3 regions of the Klebsiella sp. WP3-W18-ESBL-02 genome follow, and region 2 is predicted to be linked to each of the others. Evidence: predicted binding sites of a transcription regulator. Region 2 holds the regulator's gene; each other region holds the start of a gene.
What was found. The regulator LexA, encoded in region 2, represses DNA repair genes until DNA is damaged. The targets are predictions, from matches to a motif close to TNCTGTATGTACATACAGNA.
Positions count from the first base shown of each region.

Region 1: the regulator LexA is predicted to act here: its motif matches at 2,480-2,499, upstream of umuD (translesion error-prone DNA polymerase V autoproteolytic subunit).
Region 3: the regulator LexA is predicted to act here: its motif matches at 1,710-1,729, upstream of umuD (translesion error-prone DNA polymerase V autoproteolytic subunit).

Region 1 covers NZ_AP021972.1:2,837,655-2,842,441, reverse strand. The annotation lists gene dbpA (ATP-dependent RNA helicase DbpA) at 1-1,222, shown strand, start outside; gene ttcA (tRNA 2-thiocytidine(32) synthetase TtcA) at 1,269-2,204, opposite strand; gene umuD (translesion error-prone DNA polymerase V autoproteolytic subunit) at 2,517-2,951, shown strand; gene umuC (translesion error-prone DNA polymerase V subunit UmuC) at 2,935-4,188, shown strand; gene ydfZ (putative selenium delivery protein YdfZ) at 4,269-4,472, opposite strand.
Region 2 covers NZ_AP021972.1:4,762,022-4,766,808, forward strand. The annotation lists gene zur (zinc uptake transcriptional repressor Zur) at 1-246, shown strand, start outside; gene H7R56_RS22860 (CsbD family protein) at 300-509, opposite strand; gene dinF (MATE family efflux transporter DinF) at 634-1,953, opposite strand; gene lexA (transcriptional repressor LexA) at 2,019-2,627, opposite strand; gene H7R56_RS22875 (diacylglycerol kinase) at 2,727-3,095, opposite strand; gene plsB (glycerol-3-phosphate 1-O-acyltransferase PlsB) at 3,224-4,787, shown strand, end outside.
Region 3 covers NZ_AP021974.1:47,663-52,449, forward strand. The annotation lists gene H7R56_RS26450 (plasmid partitioning/stability family protein) at 1-551, opposite strand, end outside; gene parM (plasmid segregation protein ParM domain-containing protein) at 554-1,522, opposite strand; gene umuD (translesion error-prone DNA polymerase V autoproteolytic subunit) at 1,750-2,178, shown strand; gene umuC (translesion error-prone DNA polymerase V subunit UmuC) at 2,187-3,455, shown strand; gene repE (replication initiation protein RepE) at 3,904-4,656, shown strand.

The DNA of each region.
Region 1 (4,787 bases), 1.9 Mb from region 2:
CGGTAAAACGGCGGCGTTTGGTCTCGGCCTGCTCCAGCACGTTGATGCCAGCCTGTTCCAGACCCAATCGCTGGTGCTGTGCCCCACGCGTGAGCTGGCCGATCAGGTCGCTGGTGAAATTCGTCGACTGGCCCGCTATCTGCCGAATATTAAGGTGCTGACGCTGTGCGGCGGTCAGCCGTTCGGCGCACAGCGGGATTCCTTACAGCACGCGCCGCATATTATTGTGGCGACGCCGGGCCGCCTGCTGGATCACCTGCAAAAGGGCACCGTTTCGCTGGATGCCCTGCATACGCTGGTGATGGATGAAGCGGACCGCATGCTGGATATGGGCTTTAGCGATGCGATGGATGAGGTGATCCGCTTTGCGCCCGCGTCTCGCCAGACGCTGCTGTTCTCCGCCACCTGGCCGGAGGCCATTGCCGCCATCAGCGGCCGCGTGCAGCGCTCGCCGGAGACAATCGAAATCGACAGCGTTGATGCATTACCGGCGGTAGAGCAACAGTTCTTTGATGTGCCGCGCCACGGTAAAATTGCACTCTTACAGCAGCTGCTGAGCCAGCATCAGCCAGCATCCTGCGTCGTGTTTTGTAATACCAAAAAAGATTGCCAGGCCGTGTTTGAGGAGCTGAATGCCGCAGGGCAGAGCACGATCGCCTTACACGGCGACCTTGAACAGCGCGACCGCGATCAGACGCTGGTGCGCTTTGCCAACGGCAGCGCGCGTATTCTGGTGGCAACTGACGTCGCGGCTCGCGGGCTGGACATCAAATCGCTGGCGATGGTGGTGAACTACGAGCTGGCGTGGGATCCGGAAGTGCATGTTCACCGTATTGGCCGTACCGCCCGCGCGGGTAACAGCGGGCTGGCGGTAAGTTTCTGCGCGCCGGAAGAGGCGCAGCGCGCCAATATCCTGGCCGAAATGCTGCAATTAAAGCTGAACTGGATGCCGGAACCGGCCAAAACGCGCGTGACGCCGCTGGCGCCGGAAATGATGACGCTGTGCATCGACGGCGGTAAAAAGGCCAAGATGCGCGCGGGCGACGTGCTGGGCGCATTAACCGGTGACGTGGGGCTGGTGGCTGCGGATATCGGGAAAATTGACGTGCACCCGGCGCATGTCTACGTGGCGGTGCGCGAAGGCGTGGCCCATCAGGCCTGGAAACTGTTGCAGAAAGGGAAAATCAAAGGCAAAGCGTGCCGTGCGCGTCTGCTGAAATAACCGCTTGAATCAGCGTCTCAGGCCGCAGCCTGAGACGCTAAATCGCTTACTTCACTTCGACCACGTTCAGACGCAGCTCGTCCAGCTGGCCGTCTTCTTCTTCCGGCTGCCAGCCCATCGGCTGTAGCGGCAGCTCTTCCCGATCAAACGCCAGGTCACCGCCGTCAACCACTTCAGAACCGCGGGTCAGTCCTTTGAAGTCAAACAGGCTGGTATCGCACAGGTGCGACGGTACCACGTTCTGCATCGCGCTGAACATGGTCTCAATACGGCCAGGATAGCGTTTATCCCAGTCACGCAGCATATCGCCAATCACCTGACGCTGCAGGTTCGGCTGCGAACCACACAGGTTACATGGAATGATCGGGAACGCTTTCGCTTCGGAGAAGCGCTCGATGTCTTTTTCACGACAGTAGGCCAGCGGGCGGATAACGATATGTTTGCCGTCATCGCTCATCAGCTTCGGCGGCATCCCTTTCATTTTCCCGCCGTAGAACATGTTCAGGAATAGGGTTTGCAGAATGTCATCGCGGTGATGGCCGAGGGCAATTTTCGTCGCACCCAGTTCGGTGGCTGTCCGATAGAGAATACCGCGGCGCAGGCGAGAGCACAGCGAGCAGGTGGTTTTGCCTTCCGGGATCTTCTCTTTCACGATGCCGTAGGTGTTCTCTTCGACAATTTTGTACTCGACGCCCAGCTTCTCAAGGTATTCCGGCAGAATATGCTCCGGGAAGCCCGGCTGCTTCTGGTCGAGGTTGACCGCCACCAGGCTGAAGCTGATCGGCGCGCTCTGCTGCAGGTTGCGCAGAATTTCCAGCATCGTGTAGCTGTCTTTGCCGCCGGACAGGCAGACCATAATACGGTCGCCATCTTCAATCATGTTGAAGTCGGCGATGGCTTCGCCCACGTTACGACGCAGACGCTTCTGTAATTTGTTCAGATTGTATTGTTCTTTTTTGCTAATTTCTTGATTTTGTTGCATTTAATAGTTACTCAGAAATCTAAATGGAAACTCAGGCCCACTACAGCGTCTTCCAGTCCATTTGATTTACGATAAAAGCGCTGTCCCGCGCTGACGGCGAATCAGCGAATGTGTGGCGTGTATGGTACGGATTACGGCGACGAATGCCAGCATGTTTTGCACGACAGCGCCGACTGACCCGCCGATGGTCGTTGCCACGCGGTAAATGTTGTTCGTCTTCAATAGGTTCACGCCGTGGGGCACGGGATGACTTGATCTTTTTATGTGTCCTATAATACTGTATATATAAACAGTGTTATTGAGTGGTTGAATATGAAGGTGCCTTATCTCTCTAAACCCGAACCCCCTGTCAAACTGCCGCTGTTCTTAGAGCGGGTTCCCTGCGGTTTTCCTAGCCCGGCGCAGGATTATGTGGAAGAAAGTCTGGATCTGACTGCGCTGGTGGTCAAGCATCCCAGTGCGACCTATTTTATCCGGGTGAGCGGGGATTCGATGATTGGCGCGGGGATCGGTGATGGCGACCTGCTGGTCGTGGATCGCTCACTAAAAGCCTGCCATGGCGACATCGTGGTGGCGGCGGTGGCGGGGGAGTTTACGGTTAAAGAGCTGCGAATCCGGCCATCGGTTCAGCTGGTTGCGCATAATGCTCGCTATGCGCCGATTGTTTTTCACGCGGAAGAGGAGCTGCAAATCTTCGGCGTCGTGACCTTTAGTTTAAAAGCCCATAAATATGTTCGCGCTGGTTGATGTTAACAATTTCTATGCTTCCTGTGAGACGGTCTTTCGCCCCGATCTCCAGGGTAAACCAGTGGTCGTGGTGTCCAATAACGATGGGTGCATTATTTCGCGCTCGGCAGAGGCAAAAGCGCTCGGCATCAAGATGGCTGCGCCGTATTTTAAAATTAAGGATGAGCTGCGCCGTCAGGGAGTAACCGTTTTTAGCTCAAACTACGCGCTGTATGCCGATCTTAGCCATCGGGTCATGCAGACGCTGCTGGCGTTCGTGCCGAATGTCGAGATTTATTCTATTGATGAAGCGTTTATCGATCTGTCGGGCTGCCGTTCGCTGGAATCATTTGGCCACCAGATACGCGAAACGGTGCAGAAGCATACCGGGCTGACGGTCGGCGTGGGGATCGGGCCAACCAAAACCCTCGCCAAACTGGCGAACCTGGCCGCTAAAACCTGGCGTAAAACCCATGGCGTGGTGGATCTTTCAGCGACAGAGCGCCAGCGCAAGCTGCTGGCGCTGCTCCCGGCACATGAAGTCTGGGGAGTCGGGCGTCGCACGCGTAAAAAACTCGAACTGATGGGCATTGAGACAGCATTGCAGCTTGCTGACACGTCAACATGGGTGATTCGCCAGCATTTTAACGTGGTGATGGAGCGTACGGTGCGGGAGCTGCGCGGCGAGTCTTGCCTGGCGCTTGAGGAGTTTGCGCCTATTAAGCAGCAAATTATCTATAGCCGTTCGTTTAGCCACCGCATCACGGACTACGATGAAATGCATCAGGTTGTTTGTGCTTATGCTGAACGCGCAGCGGAGAAACTGCGTGCGGAAAGGCAGTACTGTTGTGTGATTAGTCTGTTTATGCGCACCAGCCCGCATGCGGTAAATGAGGTATTTTACGCGCCGCAGTCTAGCGGCAGGCTGGCCGTTCCGACCTGTGACACCCGAGATATTATTCGTGCAGCGACCCGTTCGCTGGACACCGTCTGGCGCGAGGGTTTTCGTTATATGAAGGCGGGGGTGATGCTAAGCGATTTTTTCAGCCAGGGCGTAGCGCAGCTTAACTTGTTTGACCCTCATCCGCCGCAGGCTAACGGGCACGCGTTGATGCAAGTTATCGATAGTATTAATCACTCGGGACGGGGGCACATTGGTTTTGCTGGTAAAGGAATTGAACAGGCATGGGCAATGAAGCGAGCGATGCTGTCTCCTGGCTACACAACGCGCTATACGGATCTGCCGGTTGCCAGATAGCGGGCTGCCATTAAGGCCACGCTGAGCGGCCTTAATGGGCGTGCTTTCACCGTTTAACGCGGTGAGAACAGGGGGGCTGATTAGTTGAGCCCCAGGCGGATCAGATCAATCGGGCAAAACGTACCGTCCTGACCATCAATCTCTACGCAGCTTGCGCGGCGTAGCTGTTCCGCCGTTTTGCCTTCTCCGTGGATAGTGGTAATCACACCGGTTGCGCCATTGTTGGCGATCATCACACGGCTACCAGTGGTGATAGCGTTACGGTTACGATCGTAAGTTTTCATCGTCTCCTCCTTTCACATTGTAAGACGGGTTAGATTGGCGGTATGAATTAATAGCGCGGTAGACGGTGTCATGTTTTGCGCTCTGTCAAAATGCGGCTTTTTTTGTCGGGATTTATGGACAAAACAACTGTGTCCTTGCCCGCTTAATACCTATCCCGATGGACAAGCTGAATGTTGTTCAGGCTGAAACACTGGCCATCGGCATCGACAAAAACGCCGGAAGCCGCTTTACCGCTTGTCTTATTCGCCAGCATCAGATGCGGCTCACCATGTAAAATATGCGCGTGCTTCTTCAGAACACCACTCCGTGAACAG
Region 2 (4,787 bases):
TTCGATCAGCCGACGCATACCTCCGCGATGTTTATCTGCGATCGCTGCGGCGTGGTGAAAGAAGAGTGTGCAGAAGGGGTGGAAGATATCATGCATACGCTGGCGGCGAAAATGGGCTTTGCCCTACGCCACAACGTCATTGAGGCCCATGGCCTATGCTCTGCCTGCGTCGAGGTTGAAGCCTGCCGCGCGCATGAGCACTGTCATCACGACCATACCATTCAGTTGAAGAAAAAGGCCCGCTAACCGAGCGATTAGCGGGGGGAGTACATCCGTGTACTCCGGGCAGGAGAAGCGCGTTACCAGCGGATATTGTGGCGTTTATCCCAGCTGTCGACCTCTTTTTCTGCCTGATCTTTCGCGTATCCGTAGCGTTCCTGAATTTTACCGACCAGCTGGTCGCGTTTGCCTTCGATCACCGTCATATCATCGTCGGTGAGTTTGCCCCATTGCTCTTTCACTTTACCTTTAACCTGTTTCCAGTTACCGCCGATTTCGTCTTTATTCATCGTCGAATCCTCGATCGTCAGTGAGTGAATAGCGAAAGAGACACGTTCTTTTTCGCTAAGCGTGAGGTTAATTGTAGTCAGTCATTCTGGGTTCATTTCACTATTCGGAATCTTTAACCATTTCTCAGGAAAACCAGCTATTGTTTCGCCAATGGCGACGCCAGATATACGCCAGCGACAGCCCGCGCAGCGCGAGGAATACAGCCAGCGCCAGCCACAGCCCGTGGTTGCCGAGCAGCGGCAGCGCCAGCAGCGTTAGCGCAAAGCCTAAGGCGGCCACCGCCATACTGTTTCGCATTTCAGCGCCGCGCGTTGCGCCGATAAACATCCCGTCCAGCAAATAGCACCACACGCCGATCGCCGGCAGCACAACCTGCCAGAGCACATAGCGATCGGCAAGCTGCTGCAGTTCAGGTAGCGACGTTAACAGCGCGACAATCTGTTGCCCCAGCAGCGCGTACACCAGCGCAAAGGCCAGCGCGACCACGCCCGCCTGACGGCATGCGGCGTGCCAGACCTCCAGCAGCTTGCTGCCATCGCGCGCCCCGAAAGCCTGCCCGGAATGGGCCTCCACCGCGTAGGCAAAGCCGTCCAGCGCATAGGCTGTAAACGTCAGCATGGTCATCAGCACCGCGTTTACCGCCACCACGTCGCCGCCGAGGCGCGCACCGAAAACGGTCACCGCACCAAAGCACAGCTGTAACAGCAGGGAACGCAGCATAATGTCGCGGTTCAGCGCCAGCAGACGGCGAATGTTGCCGCGCCAGGCGTTTTTCAGCATCAGCCAACTGATGCCCCGCATCACCAGCACCTTGCGGACCATCACCAGCCCGACCAGCAGCGTGGCGTATTCGGCAAGCGCCGTCGCCAGCGCCGCCCCCTGTACGCTCATGTGCAGCCCCATCACCAGCCATAGGTCGAGCACGATATTCAGGACATTGCCCACCACCAGTAAAACAACCGGCGCACGAGCGTACTGTACGCCCAGCAGCCAGCCCAGCAGCACAAGGTTAGCCAGCGCCGCGGGGGCGCTGAGCCAGCGGATGGTCAGAAAACGCCGCGCCTGCTCCAGCACCTCGCCGCTGCCGCCAACGATGGAGAGCGCCAGATTGATCAGCGGCGTTTTCAGCAGAATAATCAGCAGCCCGGCCCCCAGCGCCAGCATGAGCGGCTGCACCAGCGCGCGAGCCAGCGCCTGCGGATCCTTCGCACCAAACGCCTGTGCCGTCAGACCGGTCGTGCTCATGCGCAAAAACAGCAGCAGCATAAACAGGAAGCTGGTCGCGGTCGCGCCAATCGCCACCCCGCCCAGATAAACAGGGCTATCGAGATGACCAATCACGGCGGTGTCCACCAGCCCGAGCAACGGGACGGTAATGTTGGAGAAAATCATGGGTAGCGCAAGGCGCCACAGGGCCTTATCGGCGGAGGTAAGTAGCGGCATGAGTGTCGACCAGAAAGGAAAAAGACGGCGATACGGGGCGTATCGCCGTCATGAGAAAGCGGGTGTTACAGCCATTCGCCGTTGCGAATAACGCCAACGGCCAGTCCTTCGATCGAGAAATTCTGCTGGCGCAGATCGACCACGATAGGTTTAAATTCGCTGTTTTCCGGCAGCAGTTCGACGACGTTACCCTGTTTTTTCAGGCGTTTCACCGTCACTTCTTCATCAATGCGCGCGACCACAACCTGGCCGTTACGCACGTCCTGCGTTTTATGCACGGCAAGGAGGTCGCCGTCCATAATACCGATGTCTTTCATCGACATGCCGCTGACGCGAAGCAGGAAGTCGGCGCTGGGTTTAAACAGCGAGGGATCGACCTGATAATGACCTTCGATATGCTGCTGCGCCAGCAACGGCTCACCCGCCGCGACGCGGCCCACCAGCGGCAGGCCCTCTTCTTCTTCCACCAGCAGGCGGATACCGCGAGAAGCGCCGGATACAATCTCAATGACACCTTTACGCGCCAGCGCTTTCAGGTGCTCTTCAGCCGCGTTCGGGGAACGGAACCCCAAGCGCTGAGCAATTTCCGCACGCGTCGGCGGCATGCCCGTCTGGCTGATATGATCCCGGATGAGATCAAACACCTCTTGCTGCCTGGTCGTTAACGCTTTCATTCCGCCCCCTGGGTGTATATACAGTTATGCTGTGAGTATATACAGCTAGTGTCTATTTTGAAACCATAAAACGCACGAAATCAGGCAGTTTTCACAGCTTTAGTGGAAATGCGCCCACAGCAGCATGCCCCAAGTGATCAGCGCGACAAAAATCGCCAGCAGCACCGCCGCCGACCCCATGTCTTTTGCCCGTCCGGACAGTTCGTGATACTCCGAGCCAATGCGATCGACTACGGCTTCCAGCGCACTATTGAGAATTTCCACTATCATCACCAACAGGACGGAACCGATAAGCAGCACGCGGGTAATCGCATCGACATCCAACCAGCAGGCGATGATAATCGCCAGCACCGACGCGACGCCCTCCTGGCGGAATGCGGCTTCGTTGATCCACGCCGCGCGAAATCCTTTCCAGGAATAGCCCGCTGCTTTGATGATTCGGGTGAGCCCGGTGGTATTATTGGCCATCTCAAGAACCTTTTTTGTTATTACGTCAATGACAATGCGAGTTATGCAGCGGTAGAACAGAAATTCTGCTGACTTTCTGATATTCTTGCCGCGCATTTGCATGATTAACCAGAGGCTTTACATCGTTTATGTCCGGCTGGCCACGAATTTACTACAAATTACTGAATTTACCATTAAGCGTACTGGTAAAAAGCAAGTCTATTCCGGCAGAACCTGCCCAGGAACTGGGGCTCGATACGTCGCGCCCGATTATGTACGTCCTGCCTTATAACTCTAAGGCCGACTTGCTGACGCTGCGCGCCCAGTGCCTGGCGCATGATTTACCCGATCCGCTTGAACCGTTGGAAATCGACGGCACTCTGCTGCCGCGCTACGTGTTTATTCACGGCGGCCCGCGCGTGTTCACTTACTACACGCCAAAGGAAGAGTCGATCAAGCTGTTCCACGACTATCTCGATCTGCACCGCAGCAATCCGGACCTGGATGTGCAAATGGTGCCGGTTTCCGTGATGTTCGGGCGCTCTCCGGGCCGCGAAAAAGGCGAGGAAAATCCGCCGCTGCGTATGCTCAACGGCTTCCAGAAATTCTTCGCCGTCTCCTGGCTTGGTCGCGATAGCTTCGTGCGCTTCTCGCCGTCTGTGTCGCTGCGCCGCATGGCCGACGAACACGGCACCGATAAAATCATCGCCCAGAAGCTAGCACGCGTTGCCCGCATGCACTTTGCCCGTCAGCGCCTGGCTGCGGTTGGCCCGCGCCTGCCGGCACGTCACGACCTGTTCAAAAAGCTGCTGGCTTCGAAAGCCATTGCGAAAGCGGTCGAAGATGAAGCGCGCAGCAAAAAAATCTCCCATGAAAAAGCACAGCAGAATGCGATTGCGCTAATGGAAGAGATTGCGGCTAACTTCTCCTACGAGATGATTCGCCTGACTGACCGTATCCTCAGCTTCACCTGGAACCGTCTGTACCAGGGCATTAACGTCCATAACGCCGAGCGCGTACGCCAGCTGGCGCACGACGGCCATGAAATTGTCTATGTGCCCTGCCACCGTAGCCACATGGACTACCTGCTGCTCTCTTACGTGCTCTATCATCAGGGCCTGGTGCCGCCGCATATTGCCGCCGGTATCAACCTGAACTTCTGGCCAGCCGGTCCGATTTTCCGTCGTCTGGGCGCGTTCTTTATTCGCCGTACCTTTAAGGGTAACAAGCTTTACTCCACCGTGTTCCGTGAATACCTTGGCGAGCTGTTCAGCCGCGGCTATTCCGTCGAGTACTTCGTGGAAGGCGGGCGCTCGCGTACCGGCCGTCTGCTGGACCCGAAAACCGGCACCCTGTCGATGACCATTCAGGCGATGCTGCGCGGCGGTTCCCGACCTATCACCCTGGTGCCGATTTACATCGGCTACGAGCACGTGATGGAAGTGGGTACCTACGCCAAAGAGCTGCGCGGCGCGACGAAAGAAAAAGAGAGCCTGCCGCAGATGCTGCGCGGGCTGAGCAAGCTGCGCAACCTCGGCCAGGGCTATGTCAACTTCGGCGAACCGATGCCGCTGATGACCTACCTGAACCACCACGTGCCGGAATGGCGCGAGTCTATCGACCCAATCGAAGCCGTGCGTCCGGCATGGCTGACGCCGACCGTCAACAAGCTGGCAGGCGAGCTGATGGTGCGTATTAACAACGCCGGTGCGG
Region 3 (4,787 bases), on a different replicon from region 2:
AGCGTGCTTAAGCCCAGCATCTTATCTGTCAGCAACTGTAGTTCCTGAATGGAAACGGGCGGTTCAGGCATACTCGATAACAACTTCACAAATCTTGCATCGAGGTCGTGTATCGCGCAGCCGGCAATCACCAGTTCTCTCAACAGTGAATTACGTCTACGCGTCGACACTTCACCTAGAATGCTCATCAGTAACCCGGCGTTTACATCGTCGTTAATCTTCAGTGAAAAACGCCGGCGTTCTGACGATCTGGAGAGTTTATCCGGCACCCAGGGATAGGTTTCCTGATCCGTGGTTTTTAAGAGCTCTCCTTCACCTGATAACAGTGCCAACAGACCGGCAAAAAGCCCCACCTGCATCTGACCGGCAAACAAAGATGTCAGCACGGACGGAAGGCGCATATCTATCCGATACATAATGGCCCCGGAAATCGCCGCTGCGCGGAGAAACTCACCGCGCAGAGGTTGTGATGTCCGTTCAATAGTCGCCTGAGCCCGCATATCTGTGGGGTCATCATGGTAAAGGTAAATAGAAAAGTTGCCTGCAGGCACGATTAATCCTCTTTCTGGAAGAGAGCAATTTCGCGCGCCAGGGCCAACTGAGGTTCAGAGATAACTTCTACGCGCTCTTTCGCCAGTGGCCATGCGCTCCGAATAGCATTTTCAATCAGTGTTGCACCGCCGCCAGTCAGCAGCACGCGGTTAACGTTGCGGAAGTTAGTCAGTTCACTAACGATACGAACTCCCAGCGATTCGATTGCTTCTTCAATTTTGTCAACGACATAGTCAATTCTTGAAGCATCATTAATGATGCTGTTAAGAAATGCACGATCTTTTCTGCTGCGGATAACCTTATCAGCAATGAGCGGGCTGGTTTCAGTATCTGCAGTACGCAATGCCGCTTGAGCTGCACGGGTGACCTGAGATACGCCAATCGATGGATTACCATGAATTGCGCTGATATCTTCAAATTTACCCACTATCACACCGGCATCAAGCGTTGTTCCACCAAGATCGATAATCAGCGTTGTTTCGCCAGCACCGGGTTGAATCTCTGACAGGCGGCTGAACGCTGCAGGTAGAGACTCCGGCATAACTATGACATCACGAACCGTAAACACTTCCCCCTTATTCAGGGAAATACTACGCAGCAGATTAGCTTTTTTGCGCGCAATATTATCTTCGTTCTTCTGACAGTCCTGATCATAGTATTCGCTGAGTGGCAGCGTCACTGTCAGCATCACATCCTGCGGTTGTAGCCCACAGTTCAGCAGCGCGTGATGTACCGCCAGCAGATTCAAATCACCATATTGATATTCGACATTGGTAGTCGACACGGCATCGCGGCTAACGCTATCCCATGAATATTTCATTGTGCCAATCAGGTAGTTAAACGCCCCTCCGAAATCAGCCACTTTCCAGCCATGTCGGAATGAGTTTGGTGATACCACGGTTTTCATCTCACCATCTTCAAACCATGCCAGCTTAACGTTTGTAGAACCATCATCGCAGTAAACATTCATCATTTTGAACCCTTTGTTTTGCTCAATTTGAGCATAACAATACACCACATACAGATTAGGTCAACTTATTTAGCTCAGATTGAGTAGAACAAAAAGCCATTAACGACAAAAACACCATTTGAAGGTGATTTATTTTTCTCAATTTGAGCAACTTACGGTGCGATTGATTTTTGGTTTGTCGCTTATATACTGTATATAAATACAGTTGTTTTTTTTTGAGGTTGAACATGTTGCTCATTATCACGCCGGTTGCAAATCCAGCACGCCAGACAAGCCCCCTATTCATTGAACGATGCCCTGCCGGTTTTCCCAGCCCAGCGGCTGATTACACCGAGTCAGAGCTGGACCTTAATGAGTACTGTATTCGTCATCCCAGCGCGACTTACTTTGTGCGCGCCCTTGGGGACTCCATGACTGAGCTTGGTCTACACAGTGGGGATCTGATGATCGTGGATAAATCTGAACGTGCTGAACACGGTGACATCGTCATCGCAGAAGTGGATGGAGAATTCACGGTGAAGCAGCTGCTCTTAAGACCTCGTTTAGCTCTGCACCCCATGAATGCGGCGTATCCCACCCTATACCCTGATCCTGACCAGCTGCAGATATTCGGCGTCGTTACCGCATTCATCCACAAAACCAGAGAAACAAATTGATGTCCTCGATGTTCGCACTGGCGGATGTGAATAGCTTCTATGCCTCCTGTGAAGGCGTTTTCAGGCCAGACCTGCGTGGTAAGCCTATTTGCGTGCTGGCTAACAACGACGGTGTGGTGATAGCCAGGAACGGGCCTGCGAAGAAATTGGGTATAAAGATGGGCACTCCGTGGTTCCAGCTAAAAAGCATGCATTTCAGTGAGAAAATACACGTTTTTTCAAGTAATTATGAACTTTATGCAAGTCTATCTAATCGAGTCATGGCGAGAATTGAGGAGATGGCGATACGCGCTGAACAGTACTCAATCGACGAATGCTTTCTTACGCTGGAGGGACTGGAGAGCTGTATCAGCTACGAAGATTATGGGCGAAAACTGCGGGAACACGTTCTTAACGGAACGGGGCTAACCATCGGTGTGGGTGGCGGCATTAGCAAGACTTTAGCAAAATCGGCTCAGTGGGCCTCTAAAGAGTGGCCACAATTCGGCGGTGTATTGATGCTTGGCCCCGGTGACTGGCGGAGAACAGAAAAGTTATTATCACTGCAGCCTGTCAGTGAAGTCTGGGGGGTTGGCAGCCGTATTTCTAAAAAGCTGGCCACAATGGGGATCACTACTGCACTGCAGCTGGCGCGGGCAAATCCTGTTTTTATCCGGCGTAATTTCAATGTGGTACTAGAGAGAACTGTCCGGGAGCTGAATGGGGAGTCCTGTATCGCTCTGGAAGACGCTCCAGCACCGAAACAGCAGATTGTATGCAGCAGGTCATTCGGAGAGCGTATAACGACGTATGAGGCGATGAGACAGGCTGTTTGCCAGTATGCTGAACGAGCAGCGGAAAAATTGCGTGGCGAACGGCAGTATTGTCGCCAAGTAGCTGTTTTTATCAAAACATCTCCGTTTGCCGCCGAGCCTTACTACGGGAACGTGGCCAGCGAGAAGCTGATGGCACCAACCAGAGACACCCGCGATATCATTACAGCCGCAGTTAAATCTCTCGATCGCATTTGGACCGATGGGCATCGATATGCGCGCGCAGGTGTCATGCTCAATGATTTTACGCCGACTGGCGTTGCGCAGTTGAACTTGTTCGACGATGTGCAACCTCATGCCCGAAGTGACCAACTGATGCAGGTGCTTGATAAAATCAATAACTCCGGTACCGGAAAGGTCTGGTTTGCTGGTCGTGGAATTGCGCCTGAATGGCAGATGAAACGCGAGCTTTTGTCACCTGCGTACACAACCCGGTGGAGCGATATACCAGTAGCCAGGCTGTAAAACATTCTTGCCCTTAGAGAACGCCGGTAGTGCTCGCCGCAGTCTCACGTCCCGAGCGTAGCGAGTTAGTGAGCGAGGAAGCACCAAGGCACCAGTGCCAACATGAACCACTTAACGCACCGATACTGTCAGAGAGGTTTGCTGAGTTATCCACATATCCACCTGATATTTTTATAAGATCTTTTTTAAATATGTTTTTAGATCTTCTTTTTAGAGGTCGCTCCAGCCCTTTAAATATGCGGCTTTCAGCCCTGTTGATGTGACAAATCACCCTTTCACTGTGACGATTTGCCCTCAGAACGGCCCTTTTTTCGTGACAATCTGCCCTCAACCCTGTGACAAATTGCCCTCAGGATCTGCGTAAAATCACAGAGTTATCCCAATCAGTTGACACTTCCGCTCACACTGTGACAGGATTGAATCCTGTCACATAAATCATGGTCAGGTCATGACGGATATTGCGCTGATAAATCAAAAAAACCGGAAGAACAGCCCCCGTATTGTTCAGTCGAATGAACTTACTGAAGCTGCCTACAGCCTTTCTCGCGATCAGAAGCGGATGCTGTATCTGTTTGTTAATCAGATAAGAAAATCTGACGGCACACTGCAGGAACATGATGGTATTTGCGAGATTCAGGTAGCCCATTACGCCGCTACGTTTGGCCTGACTTCAGCTGAAGCTAGTAAGGATATACGGCAGGCTCTGAAAGGCTTCAGTGGCAAAGAGGTTGTATTTTACCGACCAGAAGAGGATGCCGCTGGCGAGAAGGGTTACGAGTCTTTTCCTTGGTTTATTAAACGCGCTCATAGCCCATCTCGCGGCACCTACAGTGTGCATATAAACCCATACCTCATCCCCTTCTTCATCGGCTTGCAGAGCCGTTTTACACAGTTCAGGCTCAGTGAAACGAAGGAGATCACCAATCCGTACGCAATGAGGCTGTACGAATCCTTATGCCAGTACCGTAAACCTGATGGTTCTGGCGTGGTATCACTCGGTATCGATTGGATCATGGAGCGTTATCAGTTGCCGCAGAGCTACCAGCGCATGCCCGATTTTCGTCGCCGTTTCCTGCAAGCCAGCGTCGACGAAATCAATAGCCGCACGCCTATGCGATTATCCTATATTGAAAAAAAGAAAGGCAGACAGACTACTCACATTGTATTTACTTTCAATGATATAGCCTCAAATGCAGCTTGATTAGATGAGGGCGGATTGTCACTGTTAGTGAGGGTTGTTTGTCACAATAACATATCTGGGTTAAGGGCAATCTGTCACAGTTGCCCTTTTTTATTGCCCATATTCTGGGATTCTGAGGCTTTCTGCACTTA